3 regions of the Pseudomonas sp. HN11 genome follow, and region 2 is predicted to be linked to each of the others. Evidence: predicted binding sites of a transcription regulator. Region 2 holds the regulator's gene; each other region holds the start of a gene.
The links. Region 2 encodes sigma-54, which starts transcription at its own class of promoters, with help from an activator protein. Its sites were predicted from a motif close to ANTGGCATNNANNTTGCTNT; they were not measured.
Positions count from the first base shown of each region.

Region 1: LVW35_RS20420 (flagellar hook-length control protein FliK) is a predicted target of sigma-54. The motif match lies at 2,443-2,462, and genes of this name have one in related genera.
Region 3: LVW35_RS21625 (circularly permuted type 2 ATP-grasp protein) is a predicted target of sigma-54. The motif match lies at 1,739-1,758, and genes of this name have one in related genera.

Region 1 covers NZ_CP089985.1:4,490,954-4,495,852, reverse strand. Annotated here, with positions in the region: gene LVW35_RS20435 (STAS domain-containing protein) at 1-21, shown strand, start outside; gene LVW35_RS20430 (ATP-binding SpoIIE family protein phosphatase) at 18-1,736, shown strand; gene LVW35_RS20425 (Hpt domain-containing protein) at 1,767-2,114, shown strand; gene LVW35_RS20420 (flagellar hook-length control protein FliK) at 2,512-3,852, shown strand; gene fliL (flagellar basal body-associated protein FliL) at 4,087-4,587, shown strand; gene fliM (flagellar motor switch protein FliM) at 4,597-4,899, shown strand, end outside.
Region 2 covers NZ_CP089985.1:971,965-976,863, forward strand. Annotated here, with positions in the region: gene rapZ (RNase adapter RapZ) at 1-626, opposite strand, end outside; gene ptsN (PTS IIA-like nitrogen regulatory protein PtsN) at 629-1,093, opposite strand; gene hpf (ribosome hibernation-promoting factor, HPF/YfiA family) at 1,104-1,409, opposite strand; gene LVW35_RS04380 (RNA polymerase factor sigma-54) at 1,485-2,978, opposite strand; gene lptB (LPS export ABC transporter ATP-binding protein) at 3,163-3,888, opposite strand; gene lptA (lipopolysaccharide transport periplasmic protein LptA) at 3,888-4,421, opposite strand; gene lptC (LPS export ABC transporter periplasmic protein LptC) at 4,408-4,899, opposite strand, start outside.
Region 3 covers NZ_CP089985.1:4,756,715-4,761,613, reverse strand. Annotated here, with positions in the region: gene LVW35_RS21640 (START domain-containing protein) at 1-480, shown strand, start outside; gene LVW35_RS21635 (hypothetical protein) at 584-820, shown strand; gene LVW35_RS21630 (ribonuclease E inhibitor RraB) at 1,034-1,375, shown strand; gene LVW35_RS21625 (circularly permuted type 2 ATP-grasp protein) at 1,791-3,200, shown strand; gene LVW35_RS21620 (alpha-E domain-containing protein) at 3,205-4,155, shown strand; gene LVW35_RS21615 (transglutaminase family protein) at 4,152-4,899, shown strand, end outside.

The DNA.
Region 1 (4,899 bases), 2.8 Mb from region 2:
AAACTGTTCGACATCAGTTGAGCGCCCTGGCCCCGGTCCTTGAACCGCTGACAATCCTGATCGCCGAAGACAGTGCCGCCGACCTCCTGTTGCTGTCGACCATCATCCGGCGTCAGGGCCACCAAGTGCTTACAGCCACCAACGGTGCTGAGGCGGTCGAGGTGTTTACCCGTGAGCGCCCTCAGTTGGTGTTGATGGATGCGCTCATGCCGGTGATGGACGGTTTTGAGGCAGCGCGGCGGATCAAGCAGTTGGCGGGAGAAGAGCTGGTACCGCTGATTTTCCTCACCTCCCTGCGCGAGAGCGAAGCGCTGGCCCAGTGCCTGGATGCCGGCGGCGATGACTTCCTGCCCAAACCCTACAACCAGCTTATTCTCGCGGCGAAGATCAACGCCATGGACCGCCTGCGTCGGTTGCAGGCCACGGTTCTGCAGCAGCGCGACCTGATCGCCAAGCACCACGGCTATCTCCTGCATGAGCAGCGCGTGGCCAAGGCGGTGTTCGATAAGGTCGCGCATTCGGGTTGCATCAATGCCGCGCCGAATATCCGTTACCTGCAATCGCCCTATGCGTTGTTCAACGGCGACCTGTTGTTGGCCGCCTACACACCGTCCGGTGACATGCATGTGCTGCTCGGCGACTTCACCGGGCATGGCCTGCCGGCGGCGGTGGGGGCCATGCCCCTGGCCGAAGTGTTCTACGGCATGACCGCCAAAGGCTACGGCCTGGCGCAGACCCTGCGGGAGATGAACGCCAAGCTCAAGCGCATCCTGCCGGTGGACATGTTCTGCTGCGCCACCCTGTTGTGCCTGAGCACGCAGCGGCAGGTGGTGGAGGTGTGGAACGGCGGCATGCCCGACGGCTATGTGCATGAAATCGCCACCGGCAAACGCACACCGCTTGCGTCGCGGCATATGCCATTGGGTGTGCTGTCGGCCGAAGCGTTTGATGATCGCACCGAAGTCTGGCCCATGGCCCTCGGTGATCGGGTGTTCTTGTTGTCCGATGGTGTGTTGGACACCGCCGATGTCAATGACCAACTGTTCGGCGCCGAACGCTTGCAACAGGTGTTTGCCGCCAATCGTGAGCCTGATCGTTTATTTGAAGATATCGAGCAGGCTCTGGCGGCATTTCGCGGAGAAGCACGGGATGATGTGAGCATGGTGGAAATCACCTTGCAAGCCGGCGAACAATTGCGTGCTGCTGGGCCGTTGTATGCGGACAGCGGGCAGTCGTGTCCGCTGGATTGGTCGGTGAGTTTCGAATTCCGCGCTGAAACCTTGAAGCGTTACAACCCGTTACCGTACCTGCTGCAACTGTTGTTGGAGATCCATGGCTTACGTGAGCAGAGCGGGGCGCTCTACAGCGTGATGGCTGAGTTGTATTCGAATGCGTTGGAGCATGGCGTGCTGGGCCTCGATTCCAGGCTCAAGCGCGACGCCCAAGGGTTTGCCGAGTATTACCGTCAGCGTAATGACCGCCTGGCGCGACTCGACAGCGGGTATATAAGGGTGCATGTGCAGGTGGTGCCGACGGCGACGGGTGGGAAGATGACCCTGCGCATTGAGGACAGCGGTCCGGGGTTTGACGTGGAGCAGGTGCTGGCGCGGCCGCTGGATGTCGACCGTCTGTCTGGCCGGGGCTTGAGCCTCGTGCGTCAGTTGAGCAGCGCTGTAGGCTGGTCCGATGGCGGGCGCAGTGTCTGCGTGGAGTTTTCCTGGGAGGCTCTGGCATAATCCGTCGATTCTTGATCAAGGAGCGAGCAAGTGGTTGATCTACATCTGGACCCGGAGGTGTTGTCGGGTTTGCAGGAAGTCATGGAAGGTGAGTATCCGAAGTTGCTTGATACCTTTCTTGATGATTCCCAGAAACGTGTCGAGGCGTTGCGCAAGGCTAGGGATGATGCCAAGGCGTTGGGGCGGATTGCGCATAGTTTCAAGGGGAGCAGTGGGAACCTTGGGGCGGTAAGGTTGGCGCAGTTGTGTCAGCGGTTGGAGGCTGAATCCGTTGAGTCTGCTGTTGGGGATCTGGGGGAGTTGGTGGATCAGATTGATCGGGAGTTTGCTTTGGTTAAGCCGTTGTATGAGTCGGAGCGGCAGCGGTTTCAGATTTGATTGTTGGTTTTATCGAGTACATATCCATTCCTGCGGTAACGGCTGCTTAGGGTTCCGCTCTTACAGCGGGTCACTTTTTGAAAAGCGCAAAAAGTAACCAAAAACGCTTCGCCCCAACACTCGGCACCTCGCCTAGGCTCGGTGTGCCCTCACTCCGGCTTTGGAGCGTGGGCCGCCGCGATGGGCCATCCTTGGCCCAGCGCGGCTAACCCGGCGTCCTGCCGGCTTACCCACGCTCCAAAGCCAGCTCCCGCTGTAAGAGCGGAACCATAGGTGGCCGTTACCTAAATAACGGATATGTACTCAATAAAACCAACCCCAACCAAAACCTGGCCCAACTCTTGCTCTACCTCCCAATACTGCATCCCCGACCCCCATGCAGTGGAGACCTTTACCTATGCCAGTCGCCCCGAATTCGCTCCTTCAGGCTGCCCCCGCGGCCAAGCCTCAAGCGCCCGCCGCCGCCCCAGCGGCAGCGGCTGCGGACCCACGGAACACGGGCCCTGGCTTCGCTCAAGTGTTCGCCAACCAAGCGTCGAAACCCACGCCCAAGGCCGACGACAACTCGCCCAAACCCACCGCAGGCAAGTCTTCCGACGCCAGCGCCAAACCTGCTACGGGCAGCGACAAACCTGCCGCCAACACGCCAGCCGTTGCCGATAGCGGCAAACCCTTGCCTGCCACCCCACCGGCCAAGCCCGACGACAGTGCCAGCAAGGATGACGACGCGCCTGCCGATCCGACCCTGGTGCAGCAGCCCCCAACGGACCCAGTGGTCGACCCGGCATTGATAGCCAGCGTCACCCCGGTGGCCGTGCCGGTGCCGGTAGAAATCCCGGCGCCCGTCACCACGGCCAAGGATGACAAAGCCCAACCGGTACTCGCCGCACCGATCGCGGCGACCGAAGAAGCCAAGCCGGCTTTCGATCCAGAAGCCGATCCCCTGGACGCCATGCCAGCCGTGCGCCTGGCGATGGAGCAGGGCGGTCACGTCTCGGCCAGCAGCCAGGCGCAGACGAAAGCCGCCCCGGCGCCCACTCAGGACCAACCCACCGCCGCGCAGAACTTTGCCGCCGGCCTGGCCGATATGGTCGACCAGCAAGCCACCAAAGACAGCACTGACACGGGCGGCGACAAGGCTTTCAGCGGGCTGATCGAAGACGGTCTCAAGGACCTCAAAAACGCCAGCAGCGACACCCGAGTCGATGACTTCGCCAACCGCCTGGCTGCATTGACTCAAGCCGCCACGCCGAAAACCGCCAACGCCTTGCCGCCGGTGACCAATGCGCCGCTGGCCATGCACCAGAGCGGCTGGACCGACGAAATCGTCAACCGCGTGATGTACCTGTCCAGCGCCAACCTCAAGTCGGCGGAGATCCAGTTGCAGCCGGCCGAGCTCGGTCGTCTGGATATCAAGGTCAACATGACCGCCGACCAGCAGGCCCAGGTCAACTTCATGAGCGCCCACCCGGTGGTGCGTGAGGCGTTGGAAAGCCAGTCCGGCCGCTTGCGGGAGATGTTCGCCCAGCAGGGCATGGGCCAGGTGGATGTGAACGTGTCCGACCAATCCCGTGGCCAGGAGCAACAGCAGCAACAGGCGCAGACCCGTGGCGTGAGCGGCAGCGGCGGGCGCGGTGGTGATAACGGCGACAGTGGTAACCACATTGATGTGGCTGAAGCCGTGGCACCTGTAACCTCAACCGTAATCGGCTCCAGCGCCGTCGATTACTACGCCTGATTTGAACGTTGCACAGGCCCAAATATGTGTGCGGGCTTGCTCGCGAATGCGGTGGATCAGTCAGCATATTTGTTACTGATATACCGCATTCGCGAGCAAGCCCGCTCCCACAGGGCACCTGTTGCGTGGCAGATATCGGCATACACTTCCAAATCCATCAGACAACTCTGGCATAACACTTGCTCTTGCCTTTCCGTAGATCTATGAATCCCCGAATAGTGACGGATTATTGGCATGGCGAAGAGCGACGACGCAGCAAAAGCACCCGCAGGCAAAGGCAAGCTCAAGCTTATCCTGTTGATAGTCCTGGGCCTGCTCCTGGCCATCGGCGCCTCGGTCGGCGGCACCTGGTACATCATGCACAGCAGTGCCAGCAAGCCGGCAGTCGCCGCCGAAACCGCCAGTAACGTCAAGCAACCGGCAATCTTCGAGCCGATGCTTCCGGCCTTTGTCGCCAACTTCAATCAGAACGGCCGCCAGCGCTACCTGCAGGTGAGCATCACCTTGCTGGCGCGCAATGCTTCGGACCTGGACGCACTCAAGGTGCACATGCCAGTGATCCGCAACAACCTGGTGATGCTGTTCTCAAGCCAAAGCTTCGACACACTCGCCACTCCGGTGGGCCAGGAAATGCTGCGCCAGAAGGTCACGGCCAGCGTGCAGGAAGTGGCCCAGAAGGAACTTGGCAAAGTCGTGGTCGAGCAGGCGCTCTTCACTAACTTCGTATTGCAGTAGGATCACGACATGGCCGTGCAAGACCTGCTGTCCCAGGATGAAATCGACGCGCTGTTGCATGGCGTCGACGATGGTCTGGTACAGACCGAAATGTCTGCCGAGCCCGGCAGCGTCAAAAGTTATGACCTCACCAGCCAGGATCGCATCGTCCGTGGACGCATGCCGACCCTGGAGATGATCAACGAGCGTTTTGCCCGTTATACCCGCATTAGCATGTTCAACATGCTGCGCCGCTCGGCGGACGTGGCGGTGGGCGGCGTGCAGGTGATGAAGTTCGGCGAGTACGTGCACTCGCTATACGTGCCCACCAGC
Region 2 (4,899 bases):
GGCTGATCCAGCCCCGATTGCTCACGCAACTCCGGCTTCCAGTACGGATTGGGCAGGCAACGCACGTCGAACACCAGGTCGGCGTCCACTGGCATGCCGCGCTTGAACCCGAATGACTCGACCAGAAACGCTGTGCCGGGCTCCGGCTGGTTCAGCAGGCGTAGCTTGATGGCATCCCGCAGCTGGTACAGATTGAGGCTGGTGGTGTTGATCTTGAGGTCGGCAAGGTCAATGATCGGCCCCAGCAGCTTGGTTTCGTCTTCAATGGCTTCGGCAAGCGAGCGGTGGGGGCTGCTGAGGGGGTGACGCCGACGGGTTTCAGAGAAGCGCTTTAACAGGGTCTCCTCGTCAGCATCCAGATAAAGCACATCGCAATGGATGTGCTTGGCCCGTACTTCCTCGAGCAATTGCGGGAATCGCTCCAAGTGGCTGGGCAGGTTGCGGGCATCGATCGAAACGGCGACCAGGGGCTGTGCCAGCTCGGTGTGGATCAACGCGCGTTCAGCCAACTCCGGCAGCAGGCCAGCGGGCAAATTGTCGATGCAATAGAAGCCGTTATCCTCAAGAACATTGAGGGCGGTGCTTTTACCCGAGCCGGAGCGGCCGCTGACGATGATCAAACGCATGATTACTGCCCGTTCTGTTCATCCAGGACAACCTGGTACAGCGCCTCATTGCTACTGGCGCTACGCAGTTTGTCGCGTACTTCCTTGCGGTCAAGCATGCTGGCGATCTGCCTGAGCAGTTCCAGGTGTGCATCGGTGGCGGCTTGTGGGACCAGCAGAACGAACAGCAGGTCGACCGGGGCGCCGTCGATAGCGTCGAAATCGATGGGGGCTTCCAGGTGGAGCAGGGCGCTGACGGGTGTTTCGCAGCCTTTGAGGCGGCAATGAGGAATGGCGATGCCGTTACCAAAACCGGTAGAGCCGAGTTTTTCACGGGCAATCAGCGCATCGAACACATCTTGCATCTCCAGATCCGGCACTTCGCGCGCGATCAGGTTGGCAATTTGTTCGAGGGCTTTTTTCTTGCTGCCTCCCGGCACATTCACGAGGGAACGGCCGGGGGTCAGGATGGTTTCAAGTCGGATCATGGGGGGAGAGTTAACGACCTGTACCTTGCATCAGGTGCAGATTCTTTTCCTTATGCTTTATGAGTTGGCGGTCCAGCTTGTCGTAGAGCGAGTCGATCGCCGCGTACATGTCTTCATGTTCCGCATTGGCGACGAGCTTTGCATTCGGTACGTGCAGGGTGGCCTCGATTTTCTGCTTGAGCTTATCGACCTCCATGATGACCTGCACATTGGTGATCTTGTCAAAATGCCCCGCCAGCTTGTTCAGCTTGCTTTCGGTGTATTCACGCAGGGGTTTGGTGACTTCCAGCTGGTGTCCACTGATGTTGACTTGCATACAGCTTCTCCTTCGTTGCCAGTGCATAAAGCGGCAGGTAGGAATACCTGCCACTGGAACGCTGTGGCCCGCCCGTCACATCAAACGCTTACGCTCGCTGGAAGGCGCGATCCCGAGGGACTCGCGGTACTTGGCGACGGTTCGACGGGCGACCTGAATGCCTTGTGCCTCCAGTAAACCAGCGATCTTACTGTCACTCAATGGCTTTTTCTGATTTTCCGCCGCAACCAGTTTTTTGATGATCGCGCGGATCGCCGTGGACGAGCATTCACCGCCTTCGGAGGTGCTGACGTGGCTGGAGAAAAAGTATTTCAGCTCATATATACCCCGTGGGGTATGCATGAATTTTTGCGTGGTCACCCGCGAAATCGTCGACTCATGCATGCCTACCGCTTCAGCGATATCATGCAGTACCAGCGGTTTCATTGCTTCGTCGCCGTATTCCAGGAAACCGCGCTGGTGCTCGACGATCTGGGTGGCCACTTTCATCAGGGTTTCGTTGCGGCTTTGCAGGCTTTTGATGAACCAGCGGGCTTCCTGCAACTGGTTGCGCATGAAGGTGTTGTCGGCGCTGGTGTCGGCGCGACGCACGAAACCGGCGTATTGCGGGTTGACCCGCAGGCGTGGCACCGATTCCTGGTTCAGCTCCACCAGCCAACGCTCGTTGTCCTTGCGCACGATCACGTCGGGAACCACGTATTCGGCTTCGCTGGACTCGATTTGCGAGCCAGGGCGAGGGTTGAGGCTCTGTACCAGCTCGATGACCTGGCGCAGGTCGTCTTCCTTGAGCTTCATGCGGCGCATCAATTGACTGTAGTCGCGGCTGCCCAGCAGGTCGATGTAATCAGTGACCAGGCGCTGGGCTTCGGTGAGCCAGGGCGTCTTGGCCGGCAGCTGGCGCAATTGCAGCAGCAGGCATTCGCTGAGGGTGCGCGCGCCAATACCGGCGGGCTCGAACTGTTGAATGCGGTGCAGGACGGCTTCGATTTCGTCCAGCTCGATATCCAGCTCCGGATCGAACGCCTCAAGAATCTCTTCGAGCGTCTCGTCCAGATAACCCTGGTTGTTGATGCAGTCGATCAGCGTCACGGCGATCAGGCGATCGGTGTCCGACATCGGCGCCAGGTTCAGTTGCCACAGTAGATGGCTCTGCAAGCTCTCGCCAGCGGAGGTGCGGGTGGTGAAGTCCCACTCGTCATCGTCATTGCTGGGCAAGCTGCTGGCGCTGGTCTGGTAGACGTCCTCCCAGGCGGTATCTACCGGAAGCTCGTTGGGGATGCGTTCGTTCCATTCGCCTTCCTCAAGGTTATCCACCGTAGGGGCGGTTTCCTGATAGGAGGGTTCCTGCACGTCGGAATTGGGTTTTTGCTCGATGTTATCGGCCAGCGGGTCTGCGTTATCGAAGTCGTCGCCTTCTTCCTGGCGTTCGAGCATCGGATTGGACTCCAGGGCCTCCTGGATTTCCTGTTGCAGGTCCAGGGTCGACAATTGGAGCAGGCGGATGGCCTGTTGCAGCTGCGGTGTCATCGTCAGCTGCTGGCCCATTCTCAGGACTAGCGATGGTTTCATGGCAGGGGCTTAACACCTTATTCGCCGGCGCAGTGCGCCATCCACGACAGGGCGCGTTAGCGCCAAACATAAGCAAATTATATGCCTGATGTCGGGGGCTTTGCCTAGAGCGCGGTAACAATAAAAATCCGGAGGTTTTTATTGACTCCCGCGCATCGTGGCATCGGCCGTGACACCACGGTGTTTACAGGCGGAACTCGTGACCCAGGTACACTTCCTTGACCAGTTCGTTGGCCAGGATGGTGGCGGAATCACCTTCGGCGATCAGTTGGCCATCGTTGACGATATACGCGGTTTCGCAGATATCGAGTGTCTCACGGACGTTGTGGTCAGTGATCAGCACGCCAATGCCCTTGGCCTTGAGGTGATGGATGATCTGCTTGATGTCACCGACCGAGATCGGGTCGACGCCGGCAAACGGTTCGTCCAGCAGGATGAACTTGGGCGCGGTGGCCAGGGCGCGGGCGATTTCCACACGGCGGCGCTCACCACCGGAAAGGCTCATGCCGAGGTTGTCGCGAATGTGGTTGATGTGGAATTCCTGCAGCAGGCTTTCCAATTCCTTGCGACGGTCGTCACGGTCGAGTTCCTTGCGGGTCTCGAGGATGGCCATGATGTTATCGGCGACCGACAGTTTGCGGAAGATCGACGCCTCTTGCGGGAGATAGCCGATACCGGCGCGCGCACGGCCATGCATTGGCTGGTGGCTCACGTCCAGGTCGTCGATCAGAACACGACCCTGGTCCGCCTGGACCAGGCCAACGATCATGTAGAAGCAGGTGGTCTTGCCGGCGCCGTTGGGGCCGAGCAAGCCGACGATCTGGCCGCTGTCGATCGACAGGCTGACATCGCGCACGACCTGACGGCTTTTATAGGCCTTGGCCAGATGCTGGGCTTTCAGGGTTGCCATTACTCGGCCTTCTTCTTCGGCTGGATAACCATGTCGATGCGTGGACGAGGTGCGGTGACCTTACTGCCATTGGCACGACCGGCGTTAGCGATCTGTTTCACGGTGTCGTAGGTGATTTTCTCACCTTCCGTGGAGTTGCCATCGGGGCTGAGTACCTTGGCCTGGTCGATCAGCACGATGCGGTTCTGCTGGGCGTGGTACTGGATGGTCTTGCCATAGCCTTTCATCGGGCCGGTGTCGGTAGGCGCCTGCTTCTGTTCGAAGTAAGCCAGGTTGCCCACCGAAGTGACCACGTCAATGTCGCCGGACTGGGTACGAGTCAGGGTCACCGTATTGCCGGTGATCTTCATCGAGCCCTGGGTGATGATCACACCGCCGGTGTAGGTGGCGACGCCTTGCTTGTCATCCAGCTGCGCATCGTCAGCCGAAATGTGGATCGGCTGCTGGCTATCGTTCGGCAGAGCCCAGGCGCTCACGCTTCCCAGTGCTGCGCCCAGACCGAGCAAAATAGGGAGAGTTTTAACGAGCCTCATACTGTCCTCTTACGTTCGATAGCAGGTGTATCCTGCTTTCTTTCAAATACGCTTTCATTCCCTTGCCAGTCGATACACCGCCAGCGCCGTCGATTCTAACGTCTTGCTCGGTCTGCGCATATTGCTTCTGCGGGAATACGGTCATGCGACTGCTGGTAATCACGGTCTCACGCTTTTTATCGTCGGTACGCGCGACGCGCACCGAGTCGATCAGTTCCACCTCGGTACCGTCCGGGTTGACCTCACCACGCTTGCTGGTGACGTGCCATGGGAACTCGGTGCCGCGGTAAATGTTCATGTCCGGGTTGGTCAGCAAGGTGATTTCGCTGGCCTTAACGTGCTCGACTTTGTCTGACGTCATCTCGTACTGCACCTTGCCATCAGGCAGGAACTGCACACTTTTGGCGTTGATGGCGTAATAGTCGATAGCGCCTTCATCAACCTGCGCAGCAGGCTGATCGAGAAAGCGTTCCGGGCT
Region 3 (4,899 bases), 2.5 Mb from region 2:
GCCGGCTCCAAGTACAAGGCCTATCGCGGTGTGACCGTGATCAAGGCGCCTGTGGCAAAAATCGTTGCCCTCCAGGAAGACGTCGCCGGTGCCTGTGCCTGGATCCACGAGTGCAAATCCCAGAAGCTGGTCGACAAGAAAGGCGACGAGAGCTGGACCTACACCCAATTCAAAGCCCCGTTCCCTGTGACGGATCGTGATTCCTACCTGCATATCACTACGACCAAAGCGGCCGACGGCACGCTGACCCGTAAGCTGGAGGGCGTGCCGACCTACAAGCCTGAAGAAAAAGGCTACGTACGCGTCGCCCAGGTCGACGGCTTCTGGAAACTGGTGCCCAAAGGCGACAACCAGACCGAAGTCACCTACCAGGTGCACACCGAGCCAGGCGGCAGCGTGCCATCGTGGCTGGCCAACAAGTTCGTGGTGGACGCGCCGTTCAACACCTTGAAAGCCTTGAAAGAACACGCTGAAAAATAAGCGCAGTTGATCCGGTGCCTCCTGACTTGAGTGGAACGTTTGGCGAACCCTCAAGGTCCAGATAGAGGTAAGCCCACACATGGGTTTTATCGAGGAGGCACCGATGCAAAAGTGGCAGATTACCTTCGTTGATGATCACGGCGTTAAGTCCGTCGAGCAGTTCACCTGCGAGCAGAAGCCCAGCCTCGAAGATGCGGCACACATGATTCGCAACAAGCTGGTACCCGTCGCCGCCGAACTGGACCTCAATGACCTTGAGGGGCGCAAGCCCGAACCTACGGTCAAGATCCTCAAAGACCAGAACAGTATTCAGATCCTCGACATTTCTCCCGCCGCCTGAACAATCCCTGTACACCCCTCAAGCACCTCTGGTGGCGGCGAAAGCTTCGCGCTACTCTGCAAGTGAGATCAGCGAATGAATCGCTAGGTTCTGGTCTTGTCAGCTACATGCTTGTTTTCCAGCGGTGATGTTGTTGCCGTAGCTCCCACGCCAGTAAGGCGTGGGCTTCGGGAAGCACGGAAAGTCTATCCATCAATTCGAGGAGCACTTTTCATGAGCACAGCCTATCAAGAAGACATCAGCACCAATGTTCTGCGCCGCATGAAAGAGGGCGGCTTCGACTTCTCGCGTTTTCACCCCATCGAGTTCTACGCCATTTTCCCGGATGAGGAACGTGCGCGCAGGGCGGCGGGTGAGTTTCGTGGGGAATCCCTGAATGCCCAGGTCAGTGCGCGCGACGATGGCGCCTGGTACTTGGAGTTGAGCAAAATCATGTCTGCAACCTACGACGGCATAGGAGACTTCGAGCAAGACTTCGGGGCGGTGGTCGAGCCCTTGGGAGGAATCATCGAGGGATGGGGCGTGAAGCAGGAGGTGCGTGGGTTACCCATGTAGCGGCGAGCAGTATGAGAAATACAGCGTATCGGCTGACCTTAGGGTCGGCCGATTTTGTTTGTGCAGTTTTGTCGTCGAGATACCGCATCCCTGCAACTTTGCGGCGCAAAAAAAACCACCCGCGTAGGGTGGCTTAAAGGGAAGAGAGGTTCGCTGAAACTGTAGGGCATGCCCTGTTCAGCAGATGGTGCCGATTATCCGCAACCTTGGCCGGGCAGTGAAATCAACTCTGACTATGCTGTTGATAGTAAAAGCCCGCATTGCGATGAAGCGCAGGGCAGTGCAACGGGTATTTTGCGCACCAGGACGGTGCGGCTGGATTCTGGTTTTAATTCAAGGCACTGATTTTTAAGTGTTTATGCCGCTGGCACGGGCCTTGCGATGGTTCTTGCGCCCGGGTGACAAGGAGTTCGGCATGATCCGCACTTATTATGATGAAATGTACGATGGGGCGGGCCAGGTCCGGCCGCATTACCGCGAGTTCGCCCGCTGGTTGGCCGACACCCCGGAAGATCTGTTGGCCCAGCGCCGGCGCGAAGCCGATTTGCTGTTTCACCGCGCCGGGATCACTTTCACGCTCTATGGGGATGAGCAGGGAACCGAGCGCCTGATTCCCTTTGACACCATCCCGCGCAGCATCCCGGCCAGCGAATGGCGAATTGTCGAGCGTGGGTGTATCCAGCGGGTCAAGGCGCTGAACATGTTCCTCGCCGACCTGTATCACGAACAACGCATCATCACGGCCGGGATCATTCCCGCCGAGCAGGTGCTGGCGAACGAGCAATACCAGTTGGCGATGCAGGGCTTGGACCTGCACCGCGACCTGTATTCGCACATTTCCGGCGTTGACCTCGTACGCGATGGTGACGGCACGTACTACGTGCTGGAGGACAATCTGCGTACGCCCAGCGGCGTGAGCTACATGCTCGAAGACCGCAAGATGATGATGCGCCTGTTCCCGGAACTGTTCGCCGCCCAGCGCATCGCGCCTATCGATCACTATCCCAATCTGCTGCTCGATACCCTCAAAAGCTCCAGCCCCCTGGATAACCCCAGCGTGGTCGTATTGACCCCGGGTCGCTTCAATAGCGCGTTCTTCGAACATGCCTTTCTCGCCCGAGAAATGGGCGTGGAACTGGTGGAAGGCGCCGACCTGTTTGTGCGTGATGACCGCGTTTTCATGCGCACCACCGACGGGCCCAAGGCCGTGGACGTAATTTACCGACGCCTCGACGACGCGTTCCTTGACCCATTGGCCTTCAATCCTGATTCCATGCTCGGCGTACCCGGCCTGCTGGCGGCTTATCGCTCCGGTAACGTGGTGCTGGCCAACGCCATCGGCACGGGCGTGGCGGATGACAAATCGGTGTACCCCTTCGTCACCGATATGATCCGTTTTTACCTGGATGAAGAACCGATTCTAAAGAACGTTCCGACATTCCAATGCCGTAAGCCCGACGAACTGTCCCACGTGCTGGCCAATCTGCCGGACCTGGTGGTGAAGGAAACCCAGGGCTCCGGCGGCTACGGCATGCTGGTGGGCCCGGCGTCCACCGCCGCTGAAATCGAGGCGTTCCGTGCACGTATCAAGGCCAAGCCCCACGCCTATATCGCCCAGCCGACGTTGTGTTTATCCACCTGTCCGACCTTTGTCGAAAACGGCATAGCGCCGCGCCATATCGACCTGCGTCCGTTCGTGTTGTCTGGCAAGGAAACCCGTGTTGTCCCCGGCGGCTTGACCCGGGTGGCGTTGCGCGAAGGCTCGCTGGTGGTCAACTCGTCCCAGGGCGGCGGCACCAAAGACACCTGGGTGGTCGAGGACTGATGCCATGTTGAGTAGAACTGCCTCGGATCTTTACTGGATGTCGCGCTACCTGGAGCGTGCGGAAAACCTCGCGCGCATGCTCGATGTCAGCTATTCACTGTCGCTGATGCCCCAGGACGGGCGCGGCGATGGCCTTCACGAACTGGCGATGCCGCTGTTGATCACCGGCACCCTGGAGGATTACCACGAGCGCCACGGCGAGTTGCATGCTGAACGCCTGCTGCACTTCTTTGCCCTGGATGCTGCCAACCCGGCCAGCATCTACAGTTGTCTCGGCGCCGCGCGGGCCAGCGCCCATGCGGTGCGTGGGCGAATTACCGCTGACATGTGGGAAAACATCAACTCCACCTGGCTGGATATTCGCGACATCGCCCAGCAGGGCCTGAGCCGCTATGGCATGAGTCGGTTTTGTGAGTGGGTAAAAGAGCGCTCCCATCTGTTCAGGGGCGCCACCTACGGTACGATCATGCGTAACGATGCGTTTCGGTTTATCCGCCTGGGCACTTTTATCGAACGGGCCGACAATACCCTGCGTCTGCTGGATGCGCGTTATGAAATGGCCGGTGATCAGGCCGAAGCTGTCACCGATGGCACCGCGCACGCCTACTATCAATGGAGTGCCTTGCTGCGCGCGCTTTCGTCGTTCGAGGCCTACACCGAGATCTATCGCGATGCCCCTGGCGCGCGGCAAGTCGCCGAGCTGTTACTGCTGCGCGCCGATGTGCCGCGCTCATTGCGTGCCTGCAGTGAAGAAATCGACCAGATCCTCGCCAGCCTGCCCGGCCTCAACGGCCGACCGGCCCAGCGCCTGGCCGCCGAGATGGATGCGCGCCTGCGCTTTACCGCCATCGATGAAATCCTCAAGGAAGGCCTGCACGCCTGGCTGACCGACTTTATCCCCTTGGTCCGCCAGTTGGGCGACGCCATCTACAGTTCCTACCTGGAGGCGGCATGAGACTCTCCATCAGCCACGAAACCACCTACCACTATGAAGACCAGGTGCGCGCCAGTATCCAGTATCTGCGCCTTACGCCCCACGACACCGAGCGCCAGCACGTACTCAGCTGGCAGCTCGATCTGCCTCGTCCGGTGCGCGCCCAGGTGGACCCATTCGGCAATATCCTGCATGTATTGACCCTGGATGACCCCCACGACGCCATCATCATCGCTGCTCGTGGCCAAGTGGACATCGACGAATTACGCGAGGCAGAACACGAGAGCCAATCGGCGTTTCCGTTCCTGCGCTGCACCCGCCTGACCGAACCTGACGAAGCCTTGCGCGACTTTGCCGAGCAGCAGTGCCATCAGCGTCGTGATCGCGCCGCGTTGATCGACCTGATGCACGGGCTCAACCAAACGATGGTCTACACACCCGGCGCCACCGAAGTCGATACCTGTGCCGCCCAGGCCTTTGCCGGCCACGCGGGTGTCTGCCAGGACCACACCCACGCGTTCCTGGCTTGTGCGCGCAGCTTGGGGATTCCTGCGCGGTATGTGTCGGGGTATTTGTACTCGGAAGACACCACGCACCTGGCCAGCCACGCCTGGGCTGAAGCCTGGCTGGATGGCGCGTGGTACAGCTTTGATGTGACCAACCAGCTCGCACGACCGGAACGGCATTTGAAGCTGGCGGTAGGTTTGGATTACCTCGACGCCTGCCCGGTGCGTGGCATGCGCCGGGGCGGGGGGCATGAGCAGA